Regions from separate parts of the Micromonospora sp. B006 genome, predicted to be linked through region 1. Evidence: riboswitches for the same ligand, from Rfam matches in the RefSeq annotation. Region 1 holds a riboswitch; each other region holds the start of a gene.
What was found. Region 1 has a riboswitch for cobalamin ahead of MicB006_RS13555 (ribonucleoside-diphosphate reductase subunit alpha). Riboswitches for the same ligand answer to the same signal wherever they lie in the genome.

Region 1 (10,229 bases):
GCGGCCGGATCCTCAACCTGATCGACTCGGTCGCCGGGGTGGTCGCCGCCCGCCACTCCGACGGACCGGCCGTCACCGCCGCGATCGACGAGACGGCCTTCCTGCGCGCGGTACGCGTCGGCGACGTGGTCCACGTGGACGCCCGGATCACCTGGGCCGGCCGCAGCTCGATGGAGGTGGCCGTAAAGGTCAGCGCGGACCGCTGGGACCGGGCGGTGCCACCGGTGGACGTGGCGACAGCGCACCTGGTGATGGTGGCGGTCGACGACGAGGGCCAGCCCCGGCCGGTGCCGCCGCTGCTGCCCGGCACCGACGGCGACCGGCGGCGCTACCGGGAGGCACAGATCCGGCGCGAACACCGGCTGGCGCTGCGCCGGGCGCTGCTCGACGGCGTCGAGGAGGGCTGAGGCGTGCTCGGACTGTCGGCGGCCACGCTCGCGGGTTACCTGGCCGCGATCGTGGTGCTCATGCTCACCCCCGGGCCGGACATGATGTTCGTGCTCGCCAACGCCACCCGGTACGGCGCGCGGGCCGGGGCGGTGGCGGCGCTCGGGGTCGCCGCCGGGGAGGCGGTGCACGTCGCCGCCGTGGTGGCCGGGCTCGCTACGGTGATCGCCGCGTCCCCGGTGCTGTTCACCGCGATCCGGTGGGCCGGGGCGGCGTACCTGATCGTGCTCGGGGTGCGGGCGCTGCGCGGCACGGGCCGTACCGGTCCGGCGGCCGGTGGGCCGGACGGCGGCGCCGGGCGGGCGTTCCGGCGCGGACTGCTCACGAACCTGCTCAACCCGAAGATGATCCTGTTCAGCGTGGCGTTCCTGCCGCAGTTCGTCCGGCCCGACGCGGGCCCGGTGGCGGCACAACTGATGCTGCTCGGCGCGCTGTTCGTCGCGGTACAGCTCACCGTGGACCTGGCTCTCGGCCTGGGCGCGGGGCGCTTCGCCCGCCGCTGGGGCGACAGCCGCTGGTCGCGGCGGGTCGACCGGCTCTGCGCTGTCGCCTTCGTCGCGCTCGGCGTCCGGCTGGCCGCCGGCTGAGACGCGCCGGTGGCGGAGCGCGGCGGGACGGGTCAGGCCGCTTGATCGACTTCAGCACGCCGGGGTGGCGGCATCAGGAGGGCTCCGACCCCGCCACCTCGGCGAGCTGGTGAGGATCATGCTCCGCCGGCGCCCGGGGCGGGGCGGCCGGCCGCTCGCGGTCCAGGTGCAGACGCAGCAGCACCCAGCCCAGCGACACGCCGCCGATGAACAGGTACGCGGGCTGCGTGCCGAACGTGTCCCAGCAGGTGTGCAGCGTGACAGCGGCGGCAAAGGTGAGCAGGAACGCCGCCAGTCTCCGGCCGCCGGGCGCGGCGGCGAACGTGAACAACGCGGCGGCGGTCAGCCCGGTCCAGGCCAGGTGCGCGGCGGGCGCGGTGAGACCGCGTACCAGCAGCGTCCGCTCGACCGCGCCGAGGCTGCCCTGCGACCCGACGAACGTGGCGAACGCGTACCCCATCGTCTCCAGCGCGGCGAACCCGGCGCCGGAGGCCACCCCGATCACCAGGCCCTGCGCCGGTGACCGGTGCCGCCGCCAGAGCAGCAGGATGCCGGCCGGCACGATCAGCTTCGCGGCCTCCTCGGCCAGGCCGACGAACGCCATCGGCAGGACTCCGAGCCGGTGCAGCGTGCCGTACTCCAGCCAGCCGGCGGCGACGACGCCGATCACTCCACCGAGGAACGCGGCGACGCCGACGACCGGGCCCGGCACCCGGCGGTGGCCGGGCCGCCCCTGGGTGAAGGCCAGGAACGTGGCCGGGGCGACTGACGCGCCGAGCACGATGAGCGTCGGCACGAACGTGACGGTCCCGGTGCCGGCCAGCGTCTCCAGCACCAGCAGGTGAAGCCCGACGCCGACGAGCAGGACCGCCACCCACGCCCACCGGCGTCCGGTATTCCCCATAGCGCCCAGTATCGCGCCCGGCGGGGAGCGACGGCATCGGGGGTGGGCACTGTGGACGGTGAGATTCATCCGACACGCCGACACGACATCTGGTGTTGCCAGACATCGCCCACCGCCATATATGGTGGTGCCGCAGCTGGTTCGGCCCAGCCCTCCCGGGCAGGGCCGAGGCAAGAGGGAACCCGGTGGGAATCCGGGACTGCCCCGCAGCGGTGAGTGGGAACGACCGCCGTCAACAGCACTGGGCCACCGGCCTGGGAAGCGACGGCCAGTAGGCGACCTCGTGTCGTGCCCGCGAGTCCGAAGACCTGCCAGCGCGCCGTGCGCCTCCGCGTGCGGCGGTCGGAGGTCGCGCGGGACGACCGACGCCAGCAGCCGGGCCGGCCGTGCGCCGCGCCCGTTGGCGTCTCCCGCCGTCTCCAGACGGTGACAGCGAGGAGAGGTCATGACTGTCGTGCAGGAACATCCCCCGTCCACCGCCGGCGGGTCCGAGCCCCGCCGGCTGGCGATGCGGGTACGCAAGCGGGACGGCGACACCGAGCCGGTGGACGTCAACAAGATCGTCCGGGCGGTCGAGCGCTGGGTCGCGGACCTGGACGAGGTGGACCCGCTGCGGGTGGCCACGAAGACGATCAGCGGCCTCTACGACGGGGCGAGCACCGCGGAGCTGGACCGGTTGTCGATCCAGACCGCGGCGGAGCTGATCGGCGAGGAGCCACAGTACTCGAAGCTCGCGGCGCGGCTGCTGGCCGCGTACGTGGACAAGGAGGTACGCGGGCAGCAGGTGGCGAGCTTCAGCCAGTCGATCGCGTACGCGCACGGGCTGGGCCTGATCGGCGACGAGACCGCCGCGTTCGTCTCGCGCCACGCCCGCAAGCTCGACGACGCCGTGGACCCGGCCGGTGACCTGCGGTTCGAGTACTTCGGGCTGCGGACGGTGGCGGACCGCTACCTGCTGCGGCACCCGCAGTCCCGGCTGGTGGTGGAGACGCCGCAGTACTGGCTGCTGCGGGTGGCCTGCGGGCTGTCCCGCACCCCGGGCGAGGCGGTCGGCTTCTACCGGCTGATGTCCAGCCTGGCCTATCTGCCCAGCTCCCCGACGCTGTTCAACTCCGGCACCCGGCACACCCAGATGTCGTCCTGCTTCCTGGTCGACTCGCCGCGCGACGAGCTGGACTCGATCTACGAGCGGTACCACCAGGTGGCGAAGCTGTCGAAGTTCTCCGGCGGCATCGGCATCTCCTGGTCGCGGGTGCGGGGCCGGGGCGCGCTGATCCGGGGCACCAACGGGCGCTCCAACGGCATCGTGCCGTTCCTGAAGACGCTCGACGCCGGGGTGGCGGCGGTCAACCAGGGCGGCCGGCGCAAGGGCGCGGCCTGCGTCTACCTGGAGCCGTGGCACCCGGACGTGGAGGAGTTCCTGGAGCTGCGGGACAACACCGGCGAGGAGTCGCGGCGTACGCACAACCTCAACCTGGCCAACTGGATCCCGGACGAGTTCATGCGCCGGGTCGAGGCCGACGGCGAGTGGTCGCTGATCGACCCGTCGGACGCCCCGGAGCTGCCCGACCTGTACGGCGAGGCGTTCGACGCGGCGTACCGGGCGGCCGAGAAGAACGCGGTGCGCACGGTACGGGCCCGGGACCTGTACGGGCGGATGATGCGCACGCTGGCGCAGACCGGCAACGGCTGGATGACGTTCAAGGACGCCGCGAACCGGCTGTCCAACCAGACCGGTGAGCCGGGCAACGTCATCCACCTGTCCAACCTGTGCACGGAGATCCTGGAGGTCAACGACGACGCCGAGACGGCTGTGTGCAACCTCGGCTCGGTGAATCTCGGCGCGCACGTCACCGCCGACGGCGTGGACTGGGAGCGGCTGCGCGCGACGGTACGCACGGCAGTGGTCTTCCTCGACCGGGTGATCGACATCAACTACTACCCGGCCGAGCAGGCGGCGGCGTCCAACCCGCGCTGGCGGCCGGTCGGGCTCGGCCTGATGGGCCTGCAGGACGCGTTCTTCACGCTGCGCCTGCCGTTCGACTCCGCCGAGGCGAAGGAGCTGTCCACCCGGGTGCAGGAGGAGATCCTGCTGACCGCGCTGGAGACCTCCGCCGGGCTGGCCGAGCGGTTCGGGCCGCATCCGGCGTACCCGCAGACCCGGGCCGCCAAGGGTGACCTGCACCCGGACCTGTGGGGCGCGGAGCCGGCGCAGACCGGGCGGTGGGCCGCGCTGCGCGAGCGGATCGCCGCGCACGGGCTGCGCAACTCGCTGATGGTGGCGATCGCGCCGACCGCCACCATCGCCTCCATCGCCGGCTGCTACGAGTGCGTCGAGCCGCAGGTGTCCAACCTGTTCAAACGCGAGACCATGTCCGGGGAGTTCCTCCAGGTCAACACGTACCTGGTGCGGGAGCTGAAGGCGCGCGGGCTGTGGACGCCGCAGGTCCGCGACCGGATCAAGCGGGCCGAGGGCTCGGTGCAGGGCGTCACCGAGCTGCCCGCGCCGGTGCGGGAGCTGTTCCGCACCGCCTGGGAGCTGCCGCAGCGGGCGCTGATCGACCTGGCCGCCGCGCGGGCGCCGTTCGTCGACCAGTCCCAGTCGCTGAACCTGTTCCTGAGCGCGCCGACCATCGGCAAGCTCTCCTCGATGTACCTGTACGCCTGGAAGGCCGGGCTGAAGACCACGTACTACCTGCGATCCCGTCCCGCCACCCGCATCCAGCAGGCCACCGTCGCGCCGGTGCTCGCCCCGGTCTCCGGCGTGGTCTCCGCCGTGAGTGACGACGAGGCGCTGGCCTGTTCCCTGGAGAACCCCGAGAGCTGCGAGGCATGCCAGTGACCACCACCGCGCCGACCCGGCACATGCTGCTCGACCCCGGCATGGACCTGACCCTGCGGCCGATGCGCTACCCGCGCTTCTTCGACCGGTTCAAGGACGCCATCAAGAACACCTGGACGGTGGAGGAGGTGGACCTGCACTCGGACCTGGCCGACCTGGCGAAGCTGTCGGCGGCCGAACGGCACCTGGTGTCGCGGCTCGTGGCGTTCTTCGCCACCGGCGACACCATCGTCGCCAACAACCTGGTGCTCAACCTCTACCAGCACGTCAACTCCCCGGAGGGCCGGCTCTACCTGTCCCGGCAGCTGTTCGAGGAGGCGGTGCACGTCCAGTTCTACCTGAACCTGCTTGACACGTACGTGCCGGACGAGAAGGAACGGTTCGCCGCGTTCGCCGCGGTGGAGAACATCCCGTCGATCGCCCGCAAGGCGGAGTTCTGCTTCCGGTGGATCGACTCGATCTTCGAGCTGCGGGAACTCCGGACCCGCGACGACCGGCGGGCGTTCCTGCTCAACCTGATCTGCTTCGCCGCCTGCATCGAGGGCCTGTTCTTCTACGGCGCGTTCGCCTACGTCTACTTCCTGCGGTCCCGGGGCCTGCTCAACGGGCTGGCCTCCGGCACCAACTGGGTGTTCCGGGACGAGTCGATGCACATGGCGTTCGCGTTCGACGTGGTGGAGACCGTACGCGCCGAGGAGCCGGACCTGTTCGACGCCGAGATGGAGCGGCAGGTGAAGGAGATGCTGGCCGAGGCGGTGGAGTGCGAGGTGAGCTTCGCCGCTGACCTGCTCGGTCAGGGCGTGCCCGGGATGTCGCTCGCGGACATGCGCGAGTACCTCCAGCACGTGGCCGACCGCCGGCTGGCGGTGCTCGGCATCGCCCCGATGTACGGCAGCGGCAACCCGTTCGCGTTCATGGAGTTGCAGGACGTGCAGGAGCTGTCGAACTTCTTCGAGCGGCGGGTGTCGGCGTACCAGGTCGGGGTGACCGGCAGCGTCACGTTCGACGACGACTTCTGACCGCCGCCCCCGCCCCGGCCGTCACGGCCGGGGCGGGGCCGGGCTCTCGCCGGGCAGCGCCGCCGCCCGGACCCGCCCGATCAACGCCACGACGGCGAGCGCCAGCACCGCCACCACCACGAACGCGGTACGCAGGTCCAGCGCGCCGGCGAGCAGACCGATCACCGGCGCCGCGAGCAGCGCGCCCGGCCACTGGCCCATCGCCACCACGGAGACGCCCTCGCCGGACGTGAGGCCCGGCTGCTCACCGGCGAAGCCGAGCACCGTCGGGGTCACGCACGCCAGGCCGAACCCGAGCAGTCCGAAACCGGCCATCACCGCCGCCGGATGGGGGTACGCCACCGGCAGCGCCACGCCGACGGTCGCGACGAGCGCGGACAGCCGGACGAAGCGGATCCGCCCGACCCGGCCGGCCAGCCGGTCGCCGAACAGCCTGGCGACGGTCGCGGCCAGCGAGAGACAGGTGTACGTGGCCGCGGCGAGCACCGCCGTGGCGCCGGCCACCTCGGTCGCGTACAGCGCGCTCCACTGGGCGCCGGCCATCTCGATGAACGAGGCCAGGAAGGCGATCACCGCGAGCAGCAGCAGTTGCGGGGTGAACCGGTCACGCAGCCGGCGCCGCGCCTCGCCGTCCTTCGTCTCCTGGCGGGGCGTGTCGGGCAGCCAGCGGTGCGTGCCGACCAGCAGCGCGCCCAGCAGGACACTGGTGACGGCCATCTGCGCCGACGGCGACATCCCGATCGCCGCGGCGCCGGTGCCGCAGAGGCCGCCGACCAGCATGCCGATGCTGAAACCCGCGTGGAACGTGGACAGGATGGGCCGCCCGTACCGCTTCTGCACCTCCACCGACTGGGCGTTCATCGGCGTGGCCAGCAGATTCGCCGCGAAGCCCCAGACCGCGAGCCCGCCGACCAGCGCCACCACAGTGGCGGACGCGGCCAGCAGCGGCGCGTTGAGCAGGATCAGCGCCGCCCCGGCCAGCGCCAGCCGGCGGGTGTTGATCCGGCTGATCAGCACCGCCACCACGACCAGGGAGACCAGCTCCCCGGCGTTCGTGGCGATGTTCGCCAGGCCCCAGCCGGTGTTGCCGACCCCTACCGCGTCGCGGACGTCCGGCACACGGGCCGACCAGCCGCCGATGGCCAGACCCATGATGACGAAGAGCAGCACCACCGACCAGCGGGCCCGTACGGCCGCGCGTGGCACGGGCGGCGCGGGCGGCTCCGTCGTGTGCTGGTTCGTCGAGGTGTCCGTCATATCGTCGTACCTCTCTGGGAGCGGTCCGGTCCCTCTCCTACCCGATCGCGTGGTCGAGGAAGCACGCACCGTCAGGCAGGCGCACCTGCCCCGGGGACATGTCGGGAGTGGTGACGAGTGCCGACACCACAGCGACGTAGTCGTCGATCAGCCCGCGGACGAGGTCGTCGCCGAAGACGCCCCGGTTGCGGATCACCACGCCCCCGGCCCGGTCGTCGTCCACCACGACGATCGGTGAGCCCCGCTTCACCCAGACGGGCAGGCACTCGGACGGCACGTCGGCGGCGACCACCGGCGGCGGGGTGCCGGGCGCGGGCCGGGCGGTGATGTCGACCGGCTCCACCCGCAGGTCCGGGCAGTGCAGCACCGGTGACGCCGACGCGGCGGACTGGAACCAGGCGTCGAACAGGTGGTTGTCCGGCCAGGGCCGGATCGCCGGGAAGTCGGGGCGGACCGACCGGGCCACCCGGTGGAACGCGGTGGCGTGCGCGACCGCCTCGGCCAGCGAGGCGTGCGCGGCCTCGACCACCGCGCGCATCGGCGCGTCCGGCTCGACGGTGACCGGCAGGTAGACGTTGTTCGTGAACTGACCGACGAGCCGGCGGGACAGCGGGCTCTCCCGGCCCAGCGTCGTGGTGCCCAGCACCACCCGGGACCGTCCGGCCCGCCGCGACAGCAGCACCAGGTACGCGGCGAGCAGCAGCACGTACGGGCTGGTGCGGGCCCGCCGGGCGGCCGGGCGCAACCGCGCGGTGACCTCGGCCGGGAACGCGAAGCGGGTGGCCACCTCGGCGCTGAGCGCGACGTCCGGCGCCGGTGGCGACGCGGGGAAGAGCTGGTACGGCTCCACCGGCCGCAGCCGGTCCCGCCAGTACGCGGCCCGGACGGCGGCGTCGACGCCGTTCCCGGCCTGCTCCGTCTCCTGGAGCGCGGCGAGCGCGGTGAAGTCCACGCCCAGCGGCGGCTGCGGGTCGGCCGCGCCGAGCCGGGCCGTGTACGCGTGGCACAGGTCCTCCACCACGACCCGGCACGACCAGCCGTCGGAGACCATGTGGAAGAAGCAGAGCGCGAGCACGTGCTCGGTCGCGGAGAGCCGGACCAGCGCGGCCCGCCACAGCGGCGCCCGGCCGGGGTCGAACGCGTCGTTGCGGTGCGCGTACGCGATCCGCTCCACGCGGGCCTGCTGCTCGGCCGGCGGCAGGCCGGACAGGTCGACGTACTCCAGCGGCGACTCCACATGCGGCAGGATCCGCACCGCCGGCTCCACGCCGACGCGGTCGAACCGCATCCGCAGCGCGTCGTGCCGGTCCACCACGTCCTGCATCGCCTGCCGCAGCACGTCGACCCGAAGCGTGCCCCGCAACCGGCGGAACTCCACCACCACGAGCCGGGCGGCGCCGGGGTGGGCCGGGTCGAGCGCGGTCATGAACTCCCACATCATCTGCTGGCCGGGGGCCAGCGGCAGCGTCGTCGCCACGGCCGCCCCCTCAGGCCGCCACCGGCGGCGCCGCCACCGGCGGGATCGGCTGGTAGTCCGCCTCGTCCGGCGCGCGGAAGCCGGTGAAGAGCAGGTCCGGGCGGCCGAGCCGCAGCGAGGTGACGAACGCGGCCCCGTCGAAGAGCGTCTCGATGGCCGCGCAGGCCGCCGACTCGGCCACCGCGCGCGGTCCCCGGTCACCGCCGAGCCGGCCGGGCGTCTTCGCGGCGATCACGGCGGCCGCGACGGCCGGCACCGCGAGCAGGCTGCGCCCACCGCTGCGCCGGGCCGTCAGCAGCCCGGCCAGCGCGGTCACGGCGAGCGTGCTGGCGGTGTTGAGCACGAACCGGCGCCGGTGCGGGTGGGCCAGGCAGAGCCACTGCTCGGAGCGCCCGTACGTGGTGAACCGGTAGGCGACCGCGCGGAACGTGTCGGCGACGCCGGTGTCGTGGGTGACCACCCCGTCCGGGTCGGTGAGCAGCACGTAGCCGGCGTCGGTGAGGAGCAGCCCGAGGTGCAGGTCCTCCCCGCCCAGCGGCATCGGGGAATCCTCCGGGAACCCGCCGACCGCCTCGAAGACCGCGCGCTTCACGGCCATGTTCGCCCCGGCGCCCCAGGACACGCGCTCGTAGTGCAGCGGCCGGGTCAGGTCGCCGAGCAGCAGGTAGGAGCGGCGCATCACGCGGAAGAACGCGCTGTCGCCGGGCTCCACGAGCACCGGACCGGTGACGCCGGCGACCTCGGCGCCCGAGGCGCGCAGCCGGGCCGCGTACCGGGTGATCAGGTCTGCGGGCACCCGGCAGTCGGAGTCGGTGAACAGCACCAGGTCGTGGCGGGCGTGCCGGACGCCCAGGTTGCGTTTGGCCCCGACGTGCCGGGGTCCGCGCACGTAGCGGGCGCCGTACTCGGCGCAGGCCGCGCGGTGGGCGGCGGCCGCGGCGGGCGCCGAGTCGTCGACGACCACCACCTCCACCGGCTCCGGGCAGTTCGGGGCGGCGTCGCGCAGGCTGCGCAGCTGGCGGCGCATCTCCGCCACCCGGTCCTTGACCGGGATGACCACGGAGACGCCGCGCGTGACGGCGCGGGGTTCGGTCGGTTCGCCCACGGGCGATGCGGATCGGCTCATGCACCGAGAGTCGACCACCGGGATACAACGCCGATACACGGCGCCGCCCGCCCCGGACATCGCGTGTGTACCGCTGATGTATCGATGAGCATCAAGGTCGAAGGCATGACGACCTCCATCCCCATCGACCGGCGGCTCGCCGTGGACGGCGGCCGGCCGGTCCGCCCGCCGGACCGCCCATGGCCACGCTGGCCGACCCCCGCGCCGGACGCCGCCGCCAACCTGACCGCGGTGCTGACCGGCGGCCGGTGGGCGATCAGCAGCCCGTCCGTCGGCGACGGCGTCCTGTTCGAGCGCCGCTTCGCCGCCGACTTCGCCCGCTACGTCGGCACCCGTCACTGCGTACCCGTCGACCACGGGTCCAGCGCCCTGGTGGTGGCCCTGGAATCACTCGGCCTCGGCTACGGCGACACAGTGCTCGTACCGGCGCTGACCTGGACCGCCTCCGCCACCGCCGCGCTGCGCGCCGGCCTGGTTCCGGTGCTCGTCGACGTCGACCGCGACACCGGCTGCGTCGGGCCGGACGACCTCGACCTGTCCGTGGACCCGCGGGCCGTGGTCGCCGTGCAC
Region 2 (10,229 bases), 340 kb from region 1:
GTGGCACCGGGTGATGAACCCACGGGTTCTGGCGCACTACGGCGGCGACCTGAGCACCCTTCTTATTTACATCGACGGAGATTACGCTCTGGGCCAGTCCTGAGGTGGACCACATCGGAGGTTCCTATGAGGAGAATGACCGTCCGTCGCACGTCTGCGCTCCGCCTGGTGTCCGGCGCACGCCGGCTGTGGATCGAGTGGTGCTGGTAACTGCCGGTCCGGCGGGCGCTCCCGGGCGCCCGCCCCTGCGGCGGTGGGCCCTGCGGTGACCGGCGGGCCGGAGCGCTACGACTGCCACCGCGACCATGGTCCGTACGCGGGGGTCTCGGCCTTCCTCGGCCGGGTCGCCGCCGACCGCCCTCGCCTGGCGGCCCGGCACGCGGTCGAACTGCGCGCGATCGCGCCCCAACTCGATCCGGCGGCCCGGCCGGCCGCCGAGGAGGAGCCGATCCGTTTCCACCCCGCCCGCCGTACCGCCTGCCTGGCCTACGGCGCGGCGGAGCTGGTGGCGGCCTGGGCCGGCACGCTCCGGCGGCCCGTGACCGTCCGGTTCGATCACGTCGCCAGCGCCGACGAGACGACCACCGAGCTGCTGGACGCGCTGGCCCGCCGGCTCGGGCCGGCCCCGGTCCGCCTCGACCTACGCGACGAAGGGGCCCCGGCCCCGGCACCCGACGAGCGCACCCCGCAGGCGCTGCGGCGGGCCCTGGGCGACAGCCTGGCCCGCGGCTACTACCACCACGCGGACCGGGTCGCCCGGCGCGGGCGGGCGACGGTCACTCCGGACGGCGACCTGCGGCACTGGTGGGCGTTCACCACCGGCCTGGCGACCGCCCTGGCGGCCCTGAACCGGGCCCCCGAGGCGCTCGACCTCTACGACGAGGCGCGGGCCGTCACCGACGACCCGAAGATCACTATGTCGGCGGCGTACGCCACCGCCATGCTGCACGCCCGGCACTTGCCGGCCGCCGACCAGGACCCGGCGCAGGCCCGGCACTGGCTGGAGCGGGCGCTGCGGCTTGCCGCCGAGCTGGCCGACCCACGCCAGCGGTTGCTGTCGACGGTCTTCTACGAGCAGGGTCTGGCGCTGTTGGACAGCCGGGCAGGCCGGCCCGACCGCGCGCTGCGGCTCGTCGACGACGGCCTGGCCCGGCTGACGGCTGCGCTCGGCCCCGGCGAACGCCGGCAGGACCTGGCCCGGCTGCGCCACAACCGGGCGCAGGTTCACCTCGCGCTGGGCGACCCGGCGCGGGCGCTGGCCGACCTGAACACCGTGATCGCCCACGACCCGGACAACTGCGAGTACTACGTGGACCGCGCCGCCCTCTACCGGGCGGCGGGCCGGACCCGGGCCGCGATCAGGGATTACGACGCCGCCATCCGGCTGGGACCGCACCTGCCCGAGGCGTACTACAACCGGGCCGTGCTCCACCACGAGCGGGGCCGCCTTGAACGGGCGCGCGCCGACCTGGAGCGGGTGCTCGCCATCGCTCCCGGGCACCTCGACGCCCGGATCGCCCTGGTCAACCTGCACGTGGAGCGCGGCGCGCTCGACGCCGCCGAGGCCGGCGCACGGGCCGGGCTGGCCGGCGCTCCGCACGAGCCCGCGCTGCTGTGCACCCTGGGCCTGGTTCTCGCCGAGCGCGGCCGGCCCGCCGAGGCCGACGAACTGCTCACCCGGGCCCTGAGCGGAGACCCCGAGCTGGTGGAGGCGTGGACGAACCGGGCCGCCGCCCGGTTCGAGCGAGGCGACGTGGCCGCCGCGCTCGCCGACCTGGACCGGGCGGTGGCGCTGTCGGAGGCCCCCGTGCCGCGCTACAACCGGGGCACGGCCCTGGCCCGGCTGGGCCGGTGGGACGAGGCGGCCCGTGACTTCGCCCGGGCGCTCGCCCAGCCCGGCCTGGACCGGGCCCTGCGCCGGGATCTGCGCGCGGAACTCGCCCGCTGTCGCCGGGCGCTGGCCGCCTGACCCGGCCGGCATAGCCCGGGAGACTGCCGAAGACGCGCGGATCGCTACTGCCGCTCTGGCCCGGCCCATGATCGCCGCCGGTCGTCACCTGCCGTCGCCGACGTTCACAGCAGCCGGCGGCGGGTCAGGAGCCGGAAGGCCAGATAACCCGGTGGTACCGGGAGCCAGAACGTCGCGAGACGGTAGATCAGGGTGCCCGCGATGGCGGCGTCCAGCGGCACTCCGTAGAGCAGCAGACCGGAGACGAGCGCGGCTTCGGTGGCGCCGAGCCCGCCGGGGGTGGGCGCGGCGGACGAGACACCCTCGCCGACGAGGGAGACCAGGATCACCGGGGGCAGGTGGGCCAGCGGGACCGGGCCGGCGGCGATCAGCGCGAGGTAGAGACAGAGGCCATAGGTGAGGGTGAGCGCCGTCGACGCGACGACGAGCCACCGCAGCCCGTGGTGGTGGCGCAGTTCGCGCAGCGCGGTCACGACCTGGCCGGCCGCCGCGCGTCCACGCCGCCGGACCCGGGGTACGGCGAGCACCCCGGCGAGGACCAGCAGCACGGCCAGGGCGCCCAGTAGCAGCGGAAGTGCCCTGGCCGCGTCGTGGGCGAGGATGCCGGCGGGCTGGCGGGCGAACGGCAGCAGCACCGGTAGCAGCACCACCACCGAGAACATCCCGGCGGCGCGGGAGACGGCGACGGCGGTGCCCGCGTCGGCGGCGACGAGTCCCTTCTGGTGCAGGTAACGCAGGCTGAGCGCGACGCCGCCGAGGCTGCCGGGAGCCAGCCGGTTGGCGAACGACGCGGCTACCTGCGCCAGGGTGGCCTCGCCCAGCGGGACCCGGCGGGCCGTGGCCAACCGGAGCACGAGGCCGCTGAGCAGGTAGGTCAGGGCGGAGCCGAGCAGCGTCGCGGCGACCGCTACCGGGTTAGCGTGCACGATCAGATCCAGGGCGGTGCGGATCTCGCCGAGCTGGGGGAGCAGCAGGTGCACGACCAACCCCAGGACCAGCAGCTCCAGGACGGTGCGGCGGCTGATCCGAACCACCTTCGCCGCCGGGCGGTCGCGGTCCGGGCTGCGTCGCAGGATCTCCTGGCGGAGGCTGTCGAGCATGCCGGGCCGGGCGCGCAGGGCGGTCCGGCCGGCGCCGGACAGCACCGCGGGTTGCAGGAACGGCACGCTGTCCGCGACCGCCGCGCCACCCAGGCGGTCGATCGCCGCAGCGACCACGCAGGCCGGGTCGACCCGGCTGGACAGGGCGACCATCAGCTCGACGACGTCGCGGGCCCGCTGCTCGGCCGAGGCGTCGTCGGCGCCGAAGCCCAGGTCCACCAGGTGGACGTGGTCCCGGCCGACGAGCACATTCGCGGCGCGCAGGTCCCGGTGCGCGATGCCCACCCGGTGCAGACGCGCCACCTGGTCCCAGGCGTCGCGTACGGCGGGAAGCGGGACCGGCCCGACGACGGCGTGCAGCGGGGCGGCGTCGATGAACTCCTGCACCAGCACGGCGTCGCCACCGGGCGCGGCGGCGGTCGTGACGACGGCCGGTATCCGCACGGCGGCGCGCGCGGCGAGCAGGGTCAGACAGGTCTCGTGTTCGCTCTGCTGCCGTGCGCTCAGGTACGGCGGCGCGTCGGCCACGTGGCGGTAGCGCATCCGCCGGTAAAGCTTGTATACCCAGTCCGCGTCGCGTTGCTCGCCGCCGGTCACCTTGACGAACAGTCGCCGTCCGCCGGTGGTGACCGCCTGCCACGGCTGCGAGCCTCGGGCGTCACCGCGGATCGGCGCCAACCGTGCCACCTCGATCCCGCGCCGCCGCAGCGTCGCCCGCAGTGCGGGCACCGACCGTTGCGGCCCGACCTCGCCGACCACGAGTCGGGTCAGACACACCGCGAGCCAGCCGACGAGGACGCCGCCGGCCACATCGATCGGCAGATGCGCTCCGACGTGGATCCGCGCGACGGCGACCAGCCCGATCACCACCCAGGCGGCGCGGCGCCACCGGGGGCCCCCGGCCCGCGCGGCGACGAGTGCCAGGGCGGTGGCGACCGCGACGTGTCCCGACGGGTACCCGAGGCGTCCGGTGATCGTCTCACGCAGGACCACGTCGGTGAGCAGCGCCGAGGGCCGCTGCCGGGCGACCGTGGCCTTGCCAGCTGCCGCGAGCCAGTACGCCAGATTCCCGGCCAGCAGGAGAGTCCACGCGGTGCCGATGCGGCGTGCGATGACGGCTGCTGCGGCGGCGACGAACACCGCCGGGTACGAGCCGAGCTGCATGACCAGGACCAGGACCGGGGTCAGCCCGGCCGGAAGGTGGTTGAGCAGGGTGAACAGGTCCTGCTCCCAGCGCGGCACCCGGTGGCTGCGTACGGCCGCGCTGAGCGCCGCCAGAAGGCACGCCGAGACGGTCAGGCTGACCAGCAGCGCCGGCGACGGGCGATGCGTACGCGCTCCCACCGGTCCTCGGCCGCCCCTCGTCCGGCACCGTCCCTGCCGTCGATCGAACCCTACGGTTCGCCCGCCCGCGGGAGGCACTTCTCTCTCACCGGCCACCCTCCGGGGCGACAATCATCGGGTGGACAGGGTCGTGGCGGTGCTCGTGGGGCTGCCGCCGCTGCTCGTCCTGACCCTGGTGTTCGTCCTGCCGGCCCTGGAGTCCTCGACGCTGCTCGGGCTGGTCGTACCGGGTGAGACAGCGATCCTGATCGGTGGGCTGGTGGCCCACGGTGGTGCGCTGCCGCTGTGGGCGGTGGTCGCCGCCGGGACCGTCGGGGCGTGCCTCGGTGACCAGGCCGGGTACGCCCTCGGCCGCCGGTACGGCGCGGGTGTGCTCGCCCGCGCCCCGCGAGTGCTGCGCCGGCGCCTCGACATCGCGCGGGCCCGCCGCCTGGTCGCCCGCCGCGGGGCATGGGCGGTGCTCATCGGACGCTGGGTGGCGGTGCTGCGGGCCGTTGTCCCCATGATCGCCGGGACCGGTGGGATGCGGTGGCCGGTGTTCCTGCGGGCGAACCTGGCCGGCGGGCTGGTGTGGGCGACGGCCGTGGCGCTGCTGGGCTACCTGGGCGCCGCCTCCTACCGCTATCTGGAACGGGAACTGGGCATCGGGGAGTGGGCGCTGCTGGCCCTGATCGGCGTCGGCGTGGCGCTGCGGGCGTGGCAGAGGGCACGGCGCGAACCGGCTGACGGTGAGCGGGGAGGCCAATCACCCGCGCGCGGTGGGGCGGATCGGTAGCGTCGCCGAGGGGGTGGCCGGCGACCGCGGACGCAGTGGAGCGCGGGCCCAACCGGGTCGACGCGGGCGCCAGGCGGGGCTGGCGGCTCCTGCTGTCGCAGGACGGCGACAACTGTGGTCCGCGGCCCCTGCCGCATGATCGACATCGGGTGGACGGCGGACCGTGACGGTCTCACATCCATCGGTGATCACCTATTGACAAACAATATTAACAATTGGACTCTGCTGAGAGAGCGCTCTCCCGTCCCTGTCTTCAGCGAGGTGTCGTCATGCGTCTTCGAAGAAAGCTGCTCGCCGCTGCGTCCGCACTGCTCGCCGGGCTCGCGGTCACCGTCGTCGCCACGCCCGCCCACGCGGTCGGACCGGCGTTGCTGCCCGTCACCGTCACCAACACCACCGGTCGCAGCGACCCGGTCTACCTCTATGTCATCGGCGTCCAGCTGTCCTCCGGCCGGCTCGGCTACGTCACCTCCGGCGGCGCCTTCGTGCCGTGGAGCGGCGGGCAGATCCCGCCGTCGCCCGCGCCGGACGTCTCCATACCGGGCCCCGGCAACGGTGGCAGCACCACGATCCAGTTCCCCCGGGGCTTCTCCGGTCGGGCCTACTTCGCCCTCGGGCAGAAGCTGAAGTTCCTCCTCACCCCCGACGGGCTGGTGCAGCCCGCGCCCTGGGCCGCCGGTGACGCGAACCGCGACATCCTCTTCGACTGGAGCGAGTTCACCTACAACGACTCCGGGCTGTGGCTCAACAGCTCCCAGGTCGACATGTTCGCGATCCCGCACGCGGTCACCGTGACCGGCGTCAACGGCGTCACCAAGCGCACCGGCGACGTGGTGGCCAACGGACGCAACGCGGTCATCGACGGCATCCGGGCGCAGCCGGGCTGGGCCAACACCGTCCACACCCGCTCCGACGGGACCGTGCTGCGCGTCCTGGCTCCGGGGAAGGCAGCCGGGGCCGGCCTGCTGAGCACCACCTACCTGGACTCGTACATCGCCTCCGCGTGGAACGCGTACACCACGAAGACCTTGACCGTGGCGCCCTTCGCCGACCAGCCGGCCATCCGGTACTACGGCCGCACCTCGGGCAACACCATGACCTTCACCAACGGCAGCGGCCAGGTGGTCGCCTCCTTCAACCGGCCCTCCTCGGCCAGCGTCTGGGGCTGCGACGGCGACCTGCCCGCGCCGAACGACCAAGTGGTCGGCCCGATCTCGCGCACGCTCTGCGCCGCCCTCAACCGAGGCACGCTCGGCACCATCGACACCCAGCCCAGCACGAACGCCGCCGACTTCTACCGCAGCAACCCCACCAACCAGTACGCCCGCCTGATCCACGCCAACATGACCGACGGCCGGGCGTATGCGTTCGCCTTCGACGACGTCGGCGGATTCGAGTCACTGGTGCACGACGGCGACCCCCGTTCGGCCGGACTGATCCTCAGCCCGTTCACCGGCGGTGGGGGCGGCAACCCGACCACCGGGGTGCCCGTGGTCAGCAACTGGAACAACAAGTGCATCGACGTGCCGAGCTCCAACTTCGTCGACCGCGTGCCGCTGCAGATGTGGAACTGCAACAACACCAACGCGCAGAAGTGGACGTTCAGCGGCACGGCGCTGAAGAGCCAGAACGACAAGTGCATGGACATCGACGCCGGGTCCACCGCCAACGGGGCGGTGGTGCAGCTCTACACCTGCAATGGCACCGGCGCTCAGCAGTTCACCCTGAACGCGGCCGGAGACCTGGTCAACCTTCAGGCCAACAAGTGCGTCGACATCAAGGACCGGAACGGCAACGACGGCGCGAGGCTCCAGCTCTGGGACTGCACGGGCGCGGCCAACCAGAAGTGGCGCAAGGGCTGACCGGCCCTGCGACGGGGGGCGGGGGCCGACCGCGAGTCGCTCCCGCCACCGGCAGGCCGACGGACGACGGGTCAGGCGCCGGGCGAGCCGGCGGAGGCTGTTCTCCCAACGGACACCGGCCTCCGCGATGGGGCTTGGGCCCCGCGACGGCTCGCCGTCCCGCAGGACGGACGCGCCGACCACGCCGGCTCACCGCCCCATACGATGGACAACGGTGCTGGTTCGCCGTGCCCGTGAAGGGTGTGGCGTCGTAAGAGGGAACCCGGTGTGAGTCCGGGACTGCCCCGCAGCGGTGAGTGGGAACGACAGCTGTCATCGAAGCACTGGACCGTGAGGTCTGGGAAGCGACGGCCAGTAGGTGACCGGATGGACCGGTCGCGCCCGCGAGTCCGAAGACCTGCCCGCACCGCGCACACCGTCCGGTGTGCGCCGCCGACGGTCGCTCGGGACGGCCGGTGCGGAAGCCGGTACGCCGCCCGTACCCCTTCCCTCCCTGCCCCGATCGGCCTCGTGTGCTTCGAGGGAAGGGATCTCCATGAGTACCGCATTCGGTCAGAGCACGGTGCTGGGCTATCCGCGTATCGGGGGCAACCGGCAACTCAAGAAGGCCGTCGAGGCCTACTGGGCGAGCCGGATCGACGCCGAGGAGTTGGCGGCGACCTCTGCCGCGCTACGGGCGGAGGTCTGGCGGACGCTGCGCGACGCGCGTCTGGACGCGATCCCGTCCAACACGTTCTCCTACTACGACCACGTGCTGGACACGGCCGTCGCCGTCGGCGCGGTCCCGCACCGGTTCGCCCGTCTCGGCCTCGGCGATCTCGACACCTACTTCGCCATGGCCCGGGGCGTCGATGCCGAGCCGGCGCTCGAACTGACGAAGTGGTTCGACACCAACTACCACTATCTGGTTCCCGAGATCGGCTCCGACACCGCCTTCGCGGCGAATCCCGACAAGGCGCTGCGCGAGTACCGCGAGGCCCGCGAGCTGGGAATCGACAGTCGGCCGGTGCTGGTCGGCCCGGCCACATTCCTGCTGCTGGCCAAGCCCACCGGGGCGCGCGGCGAACCGTTCGACCGGTTGACCGACCTGGTCGACGTGTACGCCGACATCCTGCGATCCTTCGCGGCGGCGGGCGTGCGATGGGTGCAACTGGACGAACCCGCCTACGTCGCCGACCGGAGCACCGCCGAGATCGACGCGCTGCGGGAGGCGTACACCCGGCTCGGCGCGGTGGAACAGCGGCCGGCGATCTTCGTCGCCACCTATTTCGGCGAGCTCGGTGACGCGCTGCCCGCCCTGCTCGACACGCCGGTCGAAGCGGTCGGTGTGGATCTGGTGGCCGGGCCCGGCAACCTGCGGCGGCTGGCCGGTGCGGGACCGCTGCGTGGCAGGACGATCGTGGCCGGCCTCGTCGACGGCCGCAACGTCTGGCGTACCGACCTGCGCGCCGCCGTGGCGGCTGGTGCCGCTGTCACCGCCCTCGCCGACCACGTCGCCGTGTCCACCTCGTGCTCGCTGCTGCACGTGCCGGTGGACCTGTCCGCCGAGACCGCTCTCGACCCGGCGCTGCGTCAGCGGCTCGCCTTTGCTCGGCAGAAGGTCGATGAGGTCGTCCGGCTCGGCCGCGCGCTGCGCAACGGCACCACGTCCCTGCCCGAGCCGCTGCCGCCCACCCCGGCCGCATGGCGCGACGACACCGTGCGCGGCCGGCTCACCGCGTTGCGTGCCACGGATCGGCAGCGCGGCGCGTACCCGGAGCGAGCGGCGGCACAGCAGGCCCGGCTGAACCTGCCGCCCCTGCCGACCACGACCATCGGATCGTTCCCGCAGACCGACGAGCTGCGCCGCGCGCGTGCCGAGCATCGGGCCGGCCGCATCGACGACACCGCCTACACCCGGCGCATGCGCGCCGAGGTCGAGCACGTCGTCCGGCTCCAGGAGCGGCTGGGCCTGGACGTGCTCGTGCACGGCGAGCCGGAACGAAACGACATGGTCCAGTACTTCGGCGAGCAGCTGGACGGTTTCGCCGCCACCGAACACGGCTGGGTTCAGTCCTACGGCTCCCGATGCGTGCGTCCGCCCATCATCTACGGCGACGTGGCACGCAGGGCGCCGATGACCGTCAACTGGTCCACCTACGCGCAGTCGCTGACCGACCGGCCGGTCAAGGGCATGCTCACCGGCCCGGTCACGATCCTGGCCTGGTCGTTCGTCCGCAGCGACCAGCCACTGGCAGACACCGCGGACCAGGTCGCGCTCGCCCTGCGCGACGAGTGCCGCGATCTCGAGGCAGCCGGTATCCGGGTCATCCAGGTCGACGAGCCGGCGCTGCGTGAGACGCTGCCACTGCGCGGGGCGGACCAGAGGGCGTACCTGGACTGGGCAGTCGGGGCGTTCCGCCTGGCCACCTGCGGAGTCGCCGACGACACCCAGATCCACACCCACCTGTGCTACTCGGAGTTCGGGGAGGTGATCACGGCCATCGAAGCCCTCGACGCCGACGTCACAAGCATCGAGGCATCCCGCTCCCGGATGGAGGTCCTCGACGACCTCGCCGCCATCGGATACCGCCGGGGTGTGGGGCCCGGCGTCTGGGACATCCACTCACCCCGGGTGCCGTCCCACGACGAGGTCGTCGGCGCGCTGCGCCGGGCCGTGGCCGCGGTGCCGGCCGAGCGGCTGTGGGTGAACCCCGACTGCGGCCTCAAGACGCGCGGCTATCCCGAGGTCGAGGCGTCCCTCCAGCACCTGGTCGCCGCCGCGGCCGAGCTGCGCGGACGCTGAGCCGCGGGCCGGGCGGAACGCCGCGCCGTTCCGCCCGGCCCGGACCCGGTTCAGCCCTTGACACACCGTGCCCCGAGCGCCGAGGCTGCATGAAGTGATGTGTGTCGATACACGGGGGCATGATGCGACGCAGGATCTTCGCGCTGGCCACAGCCGCCGCGGTCGTCGTCGGCGGGGCCACGACGATGGCGCTGCGCCCGGCCTACGCCGCGACGGTGTGCACGGTGGACTACACGATCACCCGGGAGTGGTCCAGCGGCTTCTGGGCCGAGCTCACAGTCACCAACCTGGGCTCACCCGTCACCGACTGGTGGCTGCGGTTCCGGCAGGCCAACGGCCAAACGATCACCATGGGCCTCGACCGGCTGCCGGACGGATACACGCTCGGCAGCGG
Region 3 (10,229 bases), 660 kb from region 1:
CAGCCCGATGCGGGTCGACGAGCACCACGGCGAGCCGGCGTAGCCGTGCCGGAACAGGAGGCCCTCCGCGGCCAGCCGATCGAGGTGGGGCGTGCGGATCGCCGTGGAGCCGTAGCAGCCCAGGTCGCCCCAGCCGAGGTCGTCGGCCAGGATGAACAGGATGTTGGGCGGCGCGGCCGGCCGACCCCCGCCCCCCGCCGTCCCCGCGCCACCACCGGTCGTCATGCGCCCCGTATACCTGTTCTTCGCGCGACCTAACGTCCCGTCGCGCCGGAGATGCGCGCGGCCGGCGGCCCCGACTTCCGCAACGTTCGGAACCAGGCCAGCAACCCTCGAACAGCGGCGCGGCGGGCCCGCGACGACCGCTCCAATCCGCCCCGGAACCCACCCTGAGCCGCGGGGGTCAGTTCCAGGTGGAGCCGACACGGCACCCTGACCGCGGTCAAGGCCACGCCACACCGGTCTGGAAACAGCCATCTGACATGCCGTCGCTGACGTCAACACTGGCAGCAGAGCAGCCCTGCCGCGTTCACGCTCCTGATAACCAGTACGGACAATCGCCATGAACTCAGGAAATCAGACCGATGGCGCAGCATAGTGGAGCACATGCGTGAGCTGTCCGGCGGCGATCTAGGAATGCTCCTCTCCGTCTTCGCCTTGCTGCTGATAGCCTTCGGTATCGACTTCCACCTGTCCAGGAGTGCCATTCGGCGAAGCCGCCGAGGTGCGACCTTCGCCAGCATCGTGAGCTTGGTCGGTGAATCGACGACAGCTCTCGCGCTCGTGCTGACATGGATCGCCTTATGGAGTCCCGTTGCGTGGGAGAAGATCGATGACCTGCTCGTCTTCATCCCAGGGACGATCGCCGTCGTGTGTGCCGTTCTCCTCACCGGCGACCGGGCACTAGACAGGGTTATCCGCATCGCGGCGCGTTCTGATGGCAGCAGTGGAACCGACGACGGCTAATCCTCAAGTCTGATTGGGCGCACGGCGTCGAACATCAATCATCCTGGAATACTGTCACCTGTTGCCGCCGCGGGCGGGGCATGTTCTGCCGCGACAACTCGTAGGCCCGGTTTACAGGCACAGCCACACAGACGCGATCTTCGCTGACACACACTTAACGAAGATTACGTCGAGGTATCCCAACACTCTCTGAGCCAGGTTCGCTGGGCCTGAGCCGCCCCGGGTTATGTGGAGACGGCTCTACAAGATCCGGGACGGTTCATCCGCCGCATCGGGCCTGCCCGAGCTCGGCGGTGACGCTGCGGTTGCCCGCTGGGTTCCGCCTCCGGGCGGAACCCAGCGGACCGTCATGCCGGTTGGGACTGGACGGTGTTGGCCAAGAGTAAGGACAGCTCCCGGACCAGGTCGTCCATCGACTGGCGGCTCTGCGCCTTGACCAGGCCCAGAGCGAGATCGGCCAGGAGGTAGAAGCCGAGGGTGCGGGACTGCTCGGAGCCGAACGCCGACATCAGTTCCTCCGCGCCCGCGAGGTCACCGCGATGCTTGGCCGCGATGACCCCGGCGGCGCGTTGGACGATCTCGGCCGCCTCGGGGGTGTACCCGGTCATCCCGATCAGATCTTCGGGGTGGCGGCGCGGGCGGCGTCGAAGCGGGAGATGACGTCGGTCCAGTTGACCAGGTTCCACAGCCGGTCCACGTAGTCCGGGCGGACGTTGCGGTACTGCAGGTAGTAGGCGTGCTCCCAGGCGTCGAACACCAGGATCGGGGTTGAGCCCTGCCCGACGTTGGCTGGCGCAACCAATTAGACGCGCCCGTACTGAAACGGTCGCCGACATCCGATCATCAACGGATCACTACGCGATCTACTTACTCCGCGTGGAGCACGGCCGCTACAACGGCGATTGTAGTGAAGGAAGGCTCGGCGCAAGGCGTTAGAGCGGCACGCACAGTAACGGGTTGCGGCCAACGATCGCAGGAGTGCGTTCACGGCTGGGTGATCATCGGTGGGTCAAAGGATGTGATTCTCAGGATCGCCGCTCGAGGCTGCCGGCCCGGCGCAACAAATACGTGTCCATGACCCAGCCGCGGCTCTGTTTCGCCGCCGTCCGCCGGGACCAGATTCGGTCGGCGACCTCGTCAAGGTTGCCGGCCACCAGTTGCTCGTCGGACGAGCCGAGGTTCGCGCCCCACCAGATCCGCCAGGCCGACAGTTCGGGGAGCTGGCGACAGGTCAATGCCCCGTCGAGCAGGACGACGAGGTTGTCGTGTGTCGCCGCGTCGTGGAGCAGGCGGCGGCCGGTCGTGATGGTGATCGGGCCGCCGATTGTGTTGAGGACGAGCCGGTGGTGTGCCGCCAGCAGTTGGATGCTGCTGAGGCCGGGTACGACGTCCACGGTGATGTCGACCCGTGCGCGTTCGGCGATGCGGTCGGCCACACGGATCGCCGAGTCGTACAGGGCCGGATCGCCCCAGACGAGCACTGCGGCGTCTCCCGGGTTGTCCAGCAATGCCTGCTCGAACGCCTCGGCCCGTGCCTCGTGCCAGTCGCGTACCGCGCCGGTGTAGTCGGCCGGGCCGGCACGGTCGCGTTCCGGGTCGGGTACGTGCACGAGCCGCCAGGCGCCGGTGACGTGCCGGGCGCAGATCGCCTCGCGCATCGCGATGAGGTCGGCCGTGCCCGGGTGCTGTCCGGTCTTGTCGGCGACGAGGAAGTAGTCGGCCTCGTTGAGTGCCCGGACGGCCTGGGCCGTGACCAGTTCGGGGTCGCCCGGGCCGAGGCCGACCAGGGTGAGGCGCCGTGTCACGCCTGATCCTCCAGGTCTCCCTCGACCTCGAGGTACACGCGGGCCATCTCCGCCATGACCTCGGCGTCCGGTTCGGCCCACAGTCCACGGTCGGCGGCCTCGTTCAGCCGTTCCACGATGCCGCGCAGTGCCCAGGGGTTCGCGCGGCGCATGAACTGCTGGTTCGTCTCGTCGAGGACGTATTCACGGGCCAGTGACTCGTACATCCAGTCGTGGACGACACCGGCGGTGGCGTCGAAGCCGTAGAGGTAGTCCACGGTGGCGGCGAGCTCGAACGCTCCCTTGTAGCCGTGGCGCTGCATCGCCGCGATCCAGCGCGGGTTGACCACCCGCGAGCGGAAGACGCGGTTGGTCTCTTCCTGCAGGCTGCGGGTGCGTACGGCGTCGGGCGTGGTGGAGTCACCGACGTACGCCCTGGGTTCGGCGCCGGTCAGCGCGCGGACCGTGGCGATCATGCCGCCGTGGTATTGGAAGTAGTCGTCGGAGTCGGCGATGTCGTGCTCGCGGGAGTCGATGTTCTTCGCGGCGACGGCGATGCGCCGGTAGTTGGTTCGCATGTCGTCGGTTGCCGCGATGCCGTCGAGGCCGCGGCCGTAGGCGAAGCCGCCCCAGGCGGTGTAGACGGCGGCCAGGTCGGCGTCGTCGCGCCAGGTGCCGGACTCGACGACCTGGAGGATGCCGGCGCCGTACGATCCGGGCTTCGAACCGAAGATCCGCGTGGTGGCCCGCCGCTGGTCGCCGTGCTCGGCGAGGTCGTGGCGGGTGTGTGCCCGCACGTAGTTGCGCTCATCGGGTTCGTCGAGCCCGGCGACGAGCTGCACGGCGTCGTCGAGGAGTTCGATGACGTGCGGGAAGGCGTCGCGGAAGAATCCCGAGATGCGCACGGTCACGTCGATGCGGGGCCGGCCGAGTTCGTCGAGGCCGATGACCTCCAGGCCGTTGACCCGGCGTGAGGCCGTGTCCCAGGTGGGGCGTACGCCCAGCAGCGCCAGCACCTCGGCGATGTCATCGCCGGAGGTGCGCATCGCGGAGGTGCCCCACACGGAGAGGCCGACCGATCGGGGGTGCTCGCCGGTTTCGGCGAGGTGCCGGGCGACGAGGGACTCGGCCATCGCCTGTCCCGTTTCCCAGGCCAGACGGGACGGAACGGCCCGCGGGTCGACGGTGTAGAAGTTACGGCCGGTCGGCAGGACGTTGACCAGTCCGCGCAGCGGGGAGCCGGAGGGCCCGGCCGGGACGAAACCGCCGTCGAGCGCGTGCAGGACGTTGGTCAGTTCGTCGGTGGTGGCGGCCAGCCGCGGCACGACCTGCTCGGCGGCGAAGCGCAGGACGTCGCGTACCACCGGGTCGTCGTGCAGCGCGTCGATCGCGTCAGCCTGCCAGCCGGCCTTCTCCATCGCCTCGATCAGGGCACGGGCCTGCGCCTCCACGGCGTCGATGTCGGCCGCCGGGGCGTCCTCGGCAAGACCCAGCGCGGCGGGCAGGCCGGGCAGTGCCCGGTTCTGTCCGCCCCAGACCTGTGTCGCGCGGAGCACGGCGAGCACCAGGTTGACGCGTGCCTGTCCGGTCGGTGCCTGGCCGAGCACGTGCAATCCGTCGCGGATCTGTACGTCCTTGATCTCGCACAGCCAGCCGTCGACGTGCAGCAGGAAGTCGTCGAACTCCTCGTCGCCGGGCCGTTCGTCCAGGCCGAGGTCGCGATGCATCTGTGCGGACTGCATCAGCGTCCAGATCTGCTGGCGGACCGCGGGCAGCTTCGCCGGGTCCATCGCGGCGATGTTGGCGTGCTCGTCGAGCAGTTGCTCCAGCTTGGCGATGTCGCCGTAGCTTTCGGCGCGTGCCATCGGCGGCACCAGGTGGTCGACGATGGTGGCGTGCGCGCGGCGCTTGGCTTGGGCACCCTCGCCAGGATCGTTGACCAGGAACGGATAGATCAACGGCATGCTGCCGATCGCCGCGTCCGTGGCGCAGGCGGCTGAGAGCGCGGCGTTCTTCCCCGGCAGCCACTCCATCGAGCCGTGTTTGCCGAGGTGCACCACCGCGTCGGCGCCGAAGCCGTGTTCGAGCCAGCGGTACGCGGCCAGGTAGTGGTGCGACGGAGGCATGGCCGGGTCGTGGTAGATCGCGACCGGGTTCTCGCCGAAGCCACGCGGGGGCTGGATGAGGATGACGACGTTACCGGCGCGCAGTGTGGCCAGCACGATGTCGCCGTCGTCGTCGACGAAAAGCGAGCCGGGAGCCTCGCCCCAGGTCTCGGCCATGGCGTCGCGTAGCGCGGCGGGCAATCCGGCAGTCCAGCGCCGGTAGTCGTCCCGGCTGATACGCACGTGCGACTCGCTGAGCTGAGCCTGCGTGAGCCACTCCTCGTCCTGCCCACCGGCGGCGATCAAAGCGTGGATGAGCGCGTTGCCGGCCGTCGTGTCGGCATCCTCTCCCTCGACCGGGAACAGCGGGTCGAGCCCGGGAATTGCGCCGGGTGCGCCGAGGTCGTAGCCGGCATCTCGCATCGCGCGCAGCAATCGGATCGCCGACACGGGCGTATCGAGGCCGACGGCGTTGCCGATGCGGCTGTGCTTGGTCGGGTAGGCCGACAGGACGAGGGCCACCTTGCGCTCGGCGGGCGGGACGTACCGCAGTCGGGCGTGGTTGACGGCGACGCCCGCGACGCGGGTGCATCGCTCAGGGTCGGTCACGTAGCGGGGCAGGCCGTCGACGTCGACCTCCTTGAATGAGAACGGGACTGTGATCAGGCGACCGTCGAACTCGGGGATGGCGATCTGGGTCGCGGAGTCGAGCGGGGTGACGCCTTCGTCGGACGCCTCCCACTCGGCTCTGCTGGACGTGAGCGCCAGAGCCTGCAGCACGGGGATGTCGAGGGCGCGCAGCCGTTCGACGTCCCAGGACTCGTCGTCGCCGCCGGCGCTCGCGGCGGCGGGCCGGGCGCCGCCGGCGGCCAGGACCGTGACGACGATCGCATCCAGGGTGGCGAGTTCGGCGTACAACTCCTCGGGCGCCGCCCGCAGTGACGAGACGTAGATCGGTACGCCGGTGGCCACGCCGGTGGTGTCGATGGCATCGGCGAGTTCGTGGGCGAACGCGTTGTTGCCGCTCACCTCGTGGGCCCGGTAGTACAGGACTCCGACGCGGGGCCGGGCGTCCGGGGCCGGCTGCCGGCTGACTCCCCACTCGGGCAGCACCGCCGGCGGTTCGAAGCCTTCGCCGGTCAGCAGCACGGTGTCGGACAGGAAGGCGTGCAGTTGGCGCAGGTTCTCCGCGCCGCCCTCGGCGAGGTAGCGGTGTGCCTCGGCGCAGACACCGATCGGGACGGTCGACAGCCCCATCAACGCGGCGTTCGGCGTCCGTTCCCCACCGAGCACGACCAGGGGACGGCCGGTGCCGCGGATCAGCGCGGCGAGGTCGCGTACGTCCTCGGGCGAGCCGAGCACCCGCAGAATGACCAGGTCGGCCTCGCTGGTCAGGGTGTCGCGGCGCTCGCCGGTGAGCCGGGCAGGGTTGGCCCAGGACCAGTCCGCGTTGCTGGCCCGCGCCGAGAGCAGGTCGGTGTCCGAGGTGGACAGCAGGGCGATGCGTGTCATGTTTCTCCTTCGGTGACACGGGAGCCGAGGCGCAGGTCGCCGACCGGACGGCCGGCGCGTAGGTGCTCGCCGACGAGGCGTGCCGCGTCGCCGGGTCGCACCGGCCCGTACCAGGTGCCGGCGGGGTGCACGACGGCGACTGGTCCGTGGTTGCACGGGAACAGGCAGCCGGTCTGGGCCATGAGGACGTCGGCGTCGGTGAGCTGCTGCTCGACGAACGCGCCCACGATCGCGCGATAGGTCTCGTCCGCGCCGCGGGCACTGCAGCGCGGGCCGCGGCACAGCAGTAGATGATGGCGGTACGGCGGCGTGGTCTCCCAGGCCGGTGAGGTGAGTGGCGCCTCGTGCCCGGTGATCGCACGCTCGCCGAACCGGATGACCGGCGGGTCGATCTGCTGACGGTGCCAGTGGCCGGCCACGCGTCCCACCCACGAACGGGCGAAAGTCAGGTCGTCGGTGCTCACCGGTTCCAGGCGAACCTCCCGAACGCCCTCGGCGTGCAGCAGGTCGAGCACATGGGTCAGCGTGGGCTCGCCGGCTTGCAGGAAGGCCAGTCGGGCGCCGGCTGCCTCGGCCTGCCCGCGTAGCACCGGCGACGCGGCGTCCGTCAGTGCGGTCGCGACGTGAACGAGGACGCTCACGGGGTCAGGAGCCGGTGATCCGGTGCGATCGGGACACGGGGTCTTCTTTCGTCCGGGGCCTGTGCGCGAGGCCTGGATGGGCACGTGTCGCAGACGGATCTGCGGCCAGCAGGTCTTCGGACTCGGGATCAACCGGACGGGGCGCCTTCCCAGACCGTGGGTCCAGTGGCGTCGTGCCCCGCCCGTCACCCTCACCGCTGCGCGTCAGTCCCGGATTCGCACCGGGTTCCCTGGCTCATGGCTGAGTTTGACTGGCATCACGACGGTAGCACCGACAGTACGCGCCCGGGGCCGCGCCGAGGTCCTGCAGAACATGCGAGTGCGGTTCGTGCAGGGCGTCGCTGGCGAAGCTCCGAACGAGGACGCGCTGCGCATCGGGCAGGCCCTCACCCCGCCGGCCCAGGTCATCCTGAGCACCGACACCGTCGGCGTGCCCGGGGTGGCTCCGGCGGAGCAATTCGACGACGCGGTCCAGGCGCTGGTCGCCAGCGTGCACGGCGAGTTCAAACCTTGGGAGCCGAGCGCCTCCGACGCTGCGGCGGTCGTGCGGGCGCTGCCCCGCGCGGTCTACGACGGTGACCTCGACGAGAACGTAGCCCGGATCGCGACCGGCTACCTTCCGGTCAAGGACTTGCCGACCGTGTTCGGCAAGACAGTGCCGGCGACGGCCCTCTGGCGGGCCGTCTACCTGGCCGCGTACTTGTGTGCGCCGGTCGAGTTCGCCGCTATCAAGCGGCACCTGCGTGATCAGCTCGGTGTCTCCCGGATCGAGAACCGGACCTACGTCGGCCACCTGATGACGCTGATCGACCTACCGTGGCGGCAGGCCAAGCAGGACACCCGACGTCAGGCGCTGCGAGCCTGGCAGAACGGTGGTCCGATCCCGCACGAGATCCTCGGTGTCGACTGGGACCCTGTGCCGGTCTCCGACTTCACCGCCCTGGTGCCCAAGGCCCTGGCCGGTGACGTGAACGCCCGGTACACACTGCAGGTGGCAGGCGGTATCGCGCTGGTCGCCGACAAGCTGCTGCTCTCGAACACCGGTAGCGCCGCCGACCGCGAGCAGGTGCCGTTCCGCTCTGACGTCAACGACGTCGTGGCCGGCCTCGGCACCAGCGCGGACGGGTTGTGGCTGCTCGCGCGGGCCGCGAACGCGTTCCGGGCTGACCGTCGGGCGATCAACTCGTACACGTCCCAGGAGCTGCAACGGACCTCGCCCGCGGCGGGCAGCTACGTGGTGCCTCGGCCACGCCCGGACGATCCCTCGAAGCTGTTGCACGACAACGCCGGCCAGCCCGATCCGCTCGTGCCGTACTGGGTCGTGCACTACTCGGACCCGGCACGCACCGCGCAGGAAAAGGCTAAGAAGGCCGCCGCCCCCAAGCCGGCCCCGACCACCGAGTCCGGTGCCGCGAAGGTCGTCCGGCTGCGGGCCGCCGTCCAGTCCCAGCTCAACGCGGCGCTGGCGGACCTGAAAACCCTGATCACCCTCGGCAGTGCCGATCTATCGCTGGAGCCGGTTCTGGGCGACCAAGCGACCTGGAAGAGCCTTGTCGACACCAACAGCGAGATCAACGGCGCGCTTTACTCGGCCCGTCCGCCCGCACCGTCGGTGGTCGTGACCGTCCCGGACGAGGAGGACGACGAGGACGAGGACGAGTTCGCGTGAGGCTAAATCCGGATCACTCTTGCGCGACCGGCTGGCACCGGATGATCGAGGTCGTCGGCGAACACCTGCGCGCCGGCGCTCGGCCATGGCAGGTATATCCGATCACGGCCGGTACCGGAAATGCGCGTCTGCGCCGGATCCCGGCTCTACCCGGGCCGATGATCTACGCGGTCCCTGACTGGAATGGCTGGTCCTACGTCGGACTGACCGTCCAGAACTTGCCTGATCGACTCCGCGGGCATCTACGCGAACCCGCCAAGGCCGCACGCTGGGCTGCGGTAATGGCCCTACCGCTGGACGCCGACGTCGGCGCCGTCCAGATCGCCCGGCTGGAACGTGCCGGGAAGGATCTACTCGCACCGCGCACCGGATCAAGGTGGTCGACCGGGCGAGGCTGACCAACACCTGCACCGTGGATCTCCGGTGGCCGGGCACCCGGAAGTGTCCCGGCCACCGGCACGTCCGCGATAGTCCTGCCCGACATCGGCCCGGAGTTGGTCGACGTCGGGCAGGAAGCGCCGATCTCTGCGGCCGACCGGACGCTGGGCGGCACCGTTCTGAGCCTCGGGGCGCCCGGCGCGAAGCGCGATCTCAGCGGCTTGCCGCAGTGGCATCGGCCAACCGCAACGGCCAGCAGTCCCAGGGTCGGCCCGCGGGTGTCCTGCGCCTCGGCCATCGCAGCACCTGACGGGTGCTTCTCCCACGAAGCCTCCCACCTGAGCTAGGGCTGACAGCGATGTCGGGATCGGGGCTTACCTTTCCCGCCTCGCTCGTCACCTGCTATCGATCTCCGAGCCGCCGGGACTGAAGAGTCAAGGCCTTGAAAGTAGGCGAGACGGTGGCTCCGTTGAAGTGCTCATGGTGTTGGTATTGCGTGTGCAAGCGCACTGACTGACTGCATGTACGGCCTATGTAGAGCATGCGTTGCGTTCGCCCGGGGTTCAGCGTCGGTCGTGGTCGACCAGGCCCATCCAGAGCACGCCGATGTCGCCGCCGGCCTCGCCGATCGCGGTGGTGGCCACGTGCTGGCGGGTCGTCGGGCGGGCGGCGGGTGCAGAGCCAGGAGGTCCTGCACGGTGACCGGCAGCTCGTCGCCGACAATCGTCACCTCCTCCCGCACGAGGTCGGCGTCGTCGGCATGAGGTGCTCCAGTCGCTGCGCCGCTCTGCCCCATTTAGGGCCTCGGCGGGCGGCTGGCGTCAGCGAGGTCGGCCAGCTCGTCCAGGTGCGCGGCGGCGGCCTCGGCCTCAGCCGGGTCCAGGTGCGGCGCTGCGTAGGCCATCGGCTGCTGGTGTTGCTCGCCGACGGGCTGCTCCGCGCTGGTCACCGGGCTCCACTGGCCGGGCGAGTGCCGAGCACGACGTACCGGCCGCCGCTCCACCGGTCGGAGCCGTCGCCGCCTGGGGTGTGCCAACTGGCTCGGGATGTTCGGCCCGCAGCGCGTCCAGGCCAGTCACGGCCAGCTCGCACCGTCGCTGTTGGGGCAGGGTGTAGGGATCCTCGACCAGCCAGCCTGGCAGCGGCGACAGACCTGAGAGTTGACGGCGAAGGC

Region 2: another riboswitch for cobalamin. It lies ahead of metE (5-methyltetrahydropteroyltriglutamate--homocysteine S-methyltransferase); the one in region 1 lies ahead of MicB006_RS13555 (ribonucleoside-diphosphate reductase subunit alpha).
Region 3: another riboswitch for cobalamin. It lies ahead of MicB006_RS15640 (ferredoxin); the one in region 1 lies ahead of MicB006_RS13555 (ribonucleoside-diphosphate reductase subunit alpha).

What each region holds. Positions count from the first base shown of each region.
Region 1 covers NZ_CP030865.1:2,840,237-2,850,465, forward strand. The annotation lists gene MicB006_RS13540 (acyl-CoA thioesterase) at 1-407, shown strand, start outside; gene MicB006_RS13545 (LysE family translocator) at 411-1,034, shown strand; gene MicB006_RS13550 (PrsW family glutamic-type intramembrane protease) at 1,108-1,938, opposite strand; cobalamin riboswitch at 2,059-2,269, shown strand; gene MicB006_RS13555 (ribonucleoside-diphosphate reductase subunit alpha) at 2,384-4,780, shown strand; gene MicB006_RS13560 (ribonucleotide-diphosphate reductase subunit beta) at 4,771-5,799, shown strand; gene MicB006_RS13565 (MFS transporter) at 5,821-7,056, opposite strand; gene MicB006_RS13570 (condensation domain-containing protein) at 7,094-8,533, opposite strand; gene MicB006_RS13575 (glycosyltransferase) at 8,544-9,659, opposite strand; gene MicB006_RS13580 (DegT/DnrJ/EryC1/StrS family aminotransferase) at 9,765-10,229, shown strand, end outside.
Region 2 covers NZ_CP030865.1:3,181,705-3,191,933, reverse strand. The annotation lists gene MicB006_RS14970 (tetratricopeptide repeat protein) at 254-1,969, shown strand; gene MicB006_RS14965 (lysylphosphatidylglycerol synthase domain-containing protein) at 2,074-4,413, opposite strand; gene MicB006_RS14960 (DedA family protein) at 4,532-5,188, shown strand; gene MicB006_RS14955 (beta-1,3-glucanase family protein) at 5,458-7,050, shown strand; cobalamin riboswitch at 7,252-7,470, shown strand; gene metE (5-methyltetrahydropteroyltriglutamate--homocysteine S-methyltransferase) at 7,586-9,835, shown strand; gene MicB006_RS14945 (Ig-like domain-containing protein) at 9,955-10,229, shown strand, end outside.
Region 3 covers NZ_CP030865.1:3,503,832-3,514,060, forward strand. The annotation lists gene MicB006_RS15610 (sulfatase) at 1-225, opposite strand, end outside; gene MicB006_RS15615 (hypothetical protein) at 607-966, shown strand; gene MicB006_RS15620 (hypothetical protein) at 1,314-1,574, opposite strand; partial or broken gene MicB006_RS15625 (Fe-Mn family superoxide dismutase) at 1,580-1,741, opposite strand; gene cobF (precorrin-6A synthase (deacetylating)) at 1,992-2,771, opposite strand; gene cobN (cobaltochelatase subunit CobN) at 2,768-6,367, opposite strand; gene MicB006_RS15640 (ferredoxin) at 6,364-7,008, opposite strand; cobalamin riboswitch at 7,098-7,279, opposite strand; gene MicB006_RS31650 (hypothetical protein) at 7,322-8,677, shown strand; gene MicB006_RS31830 (hypothetical protein) at 9,852-10,004, opposite strand.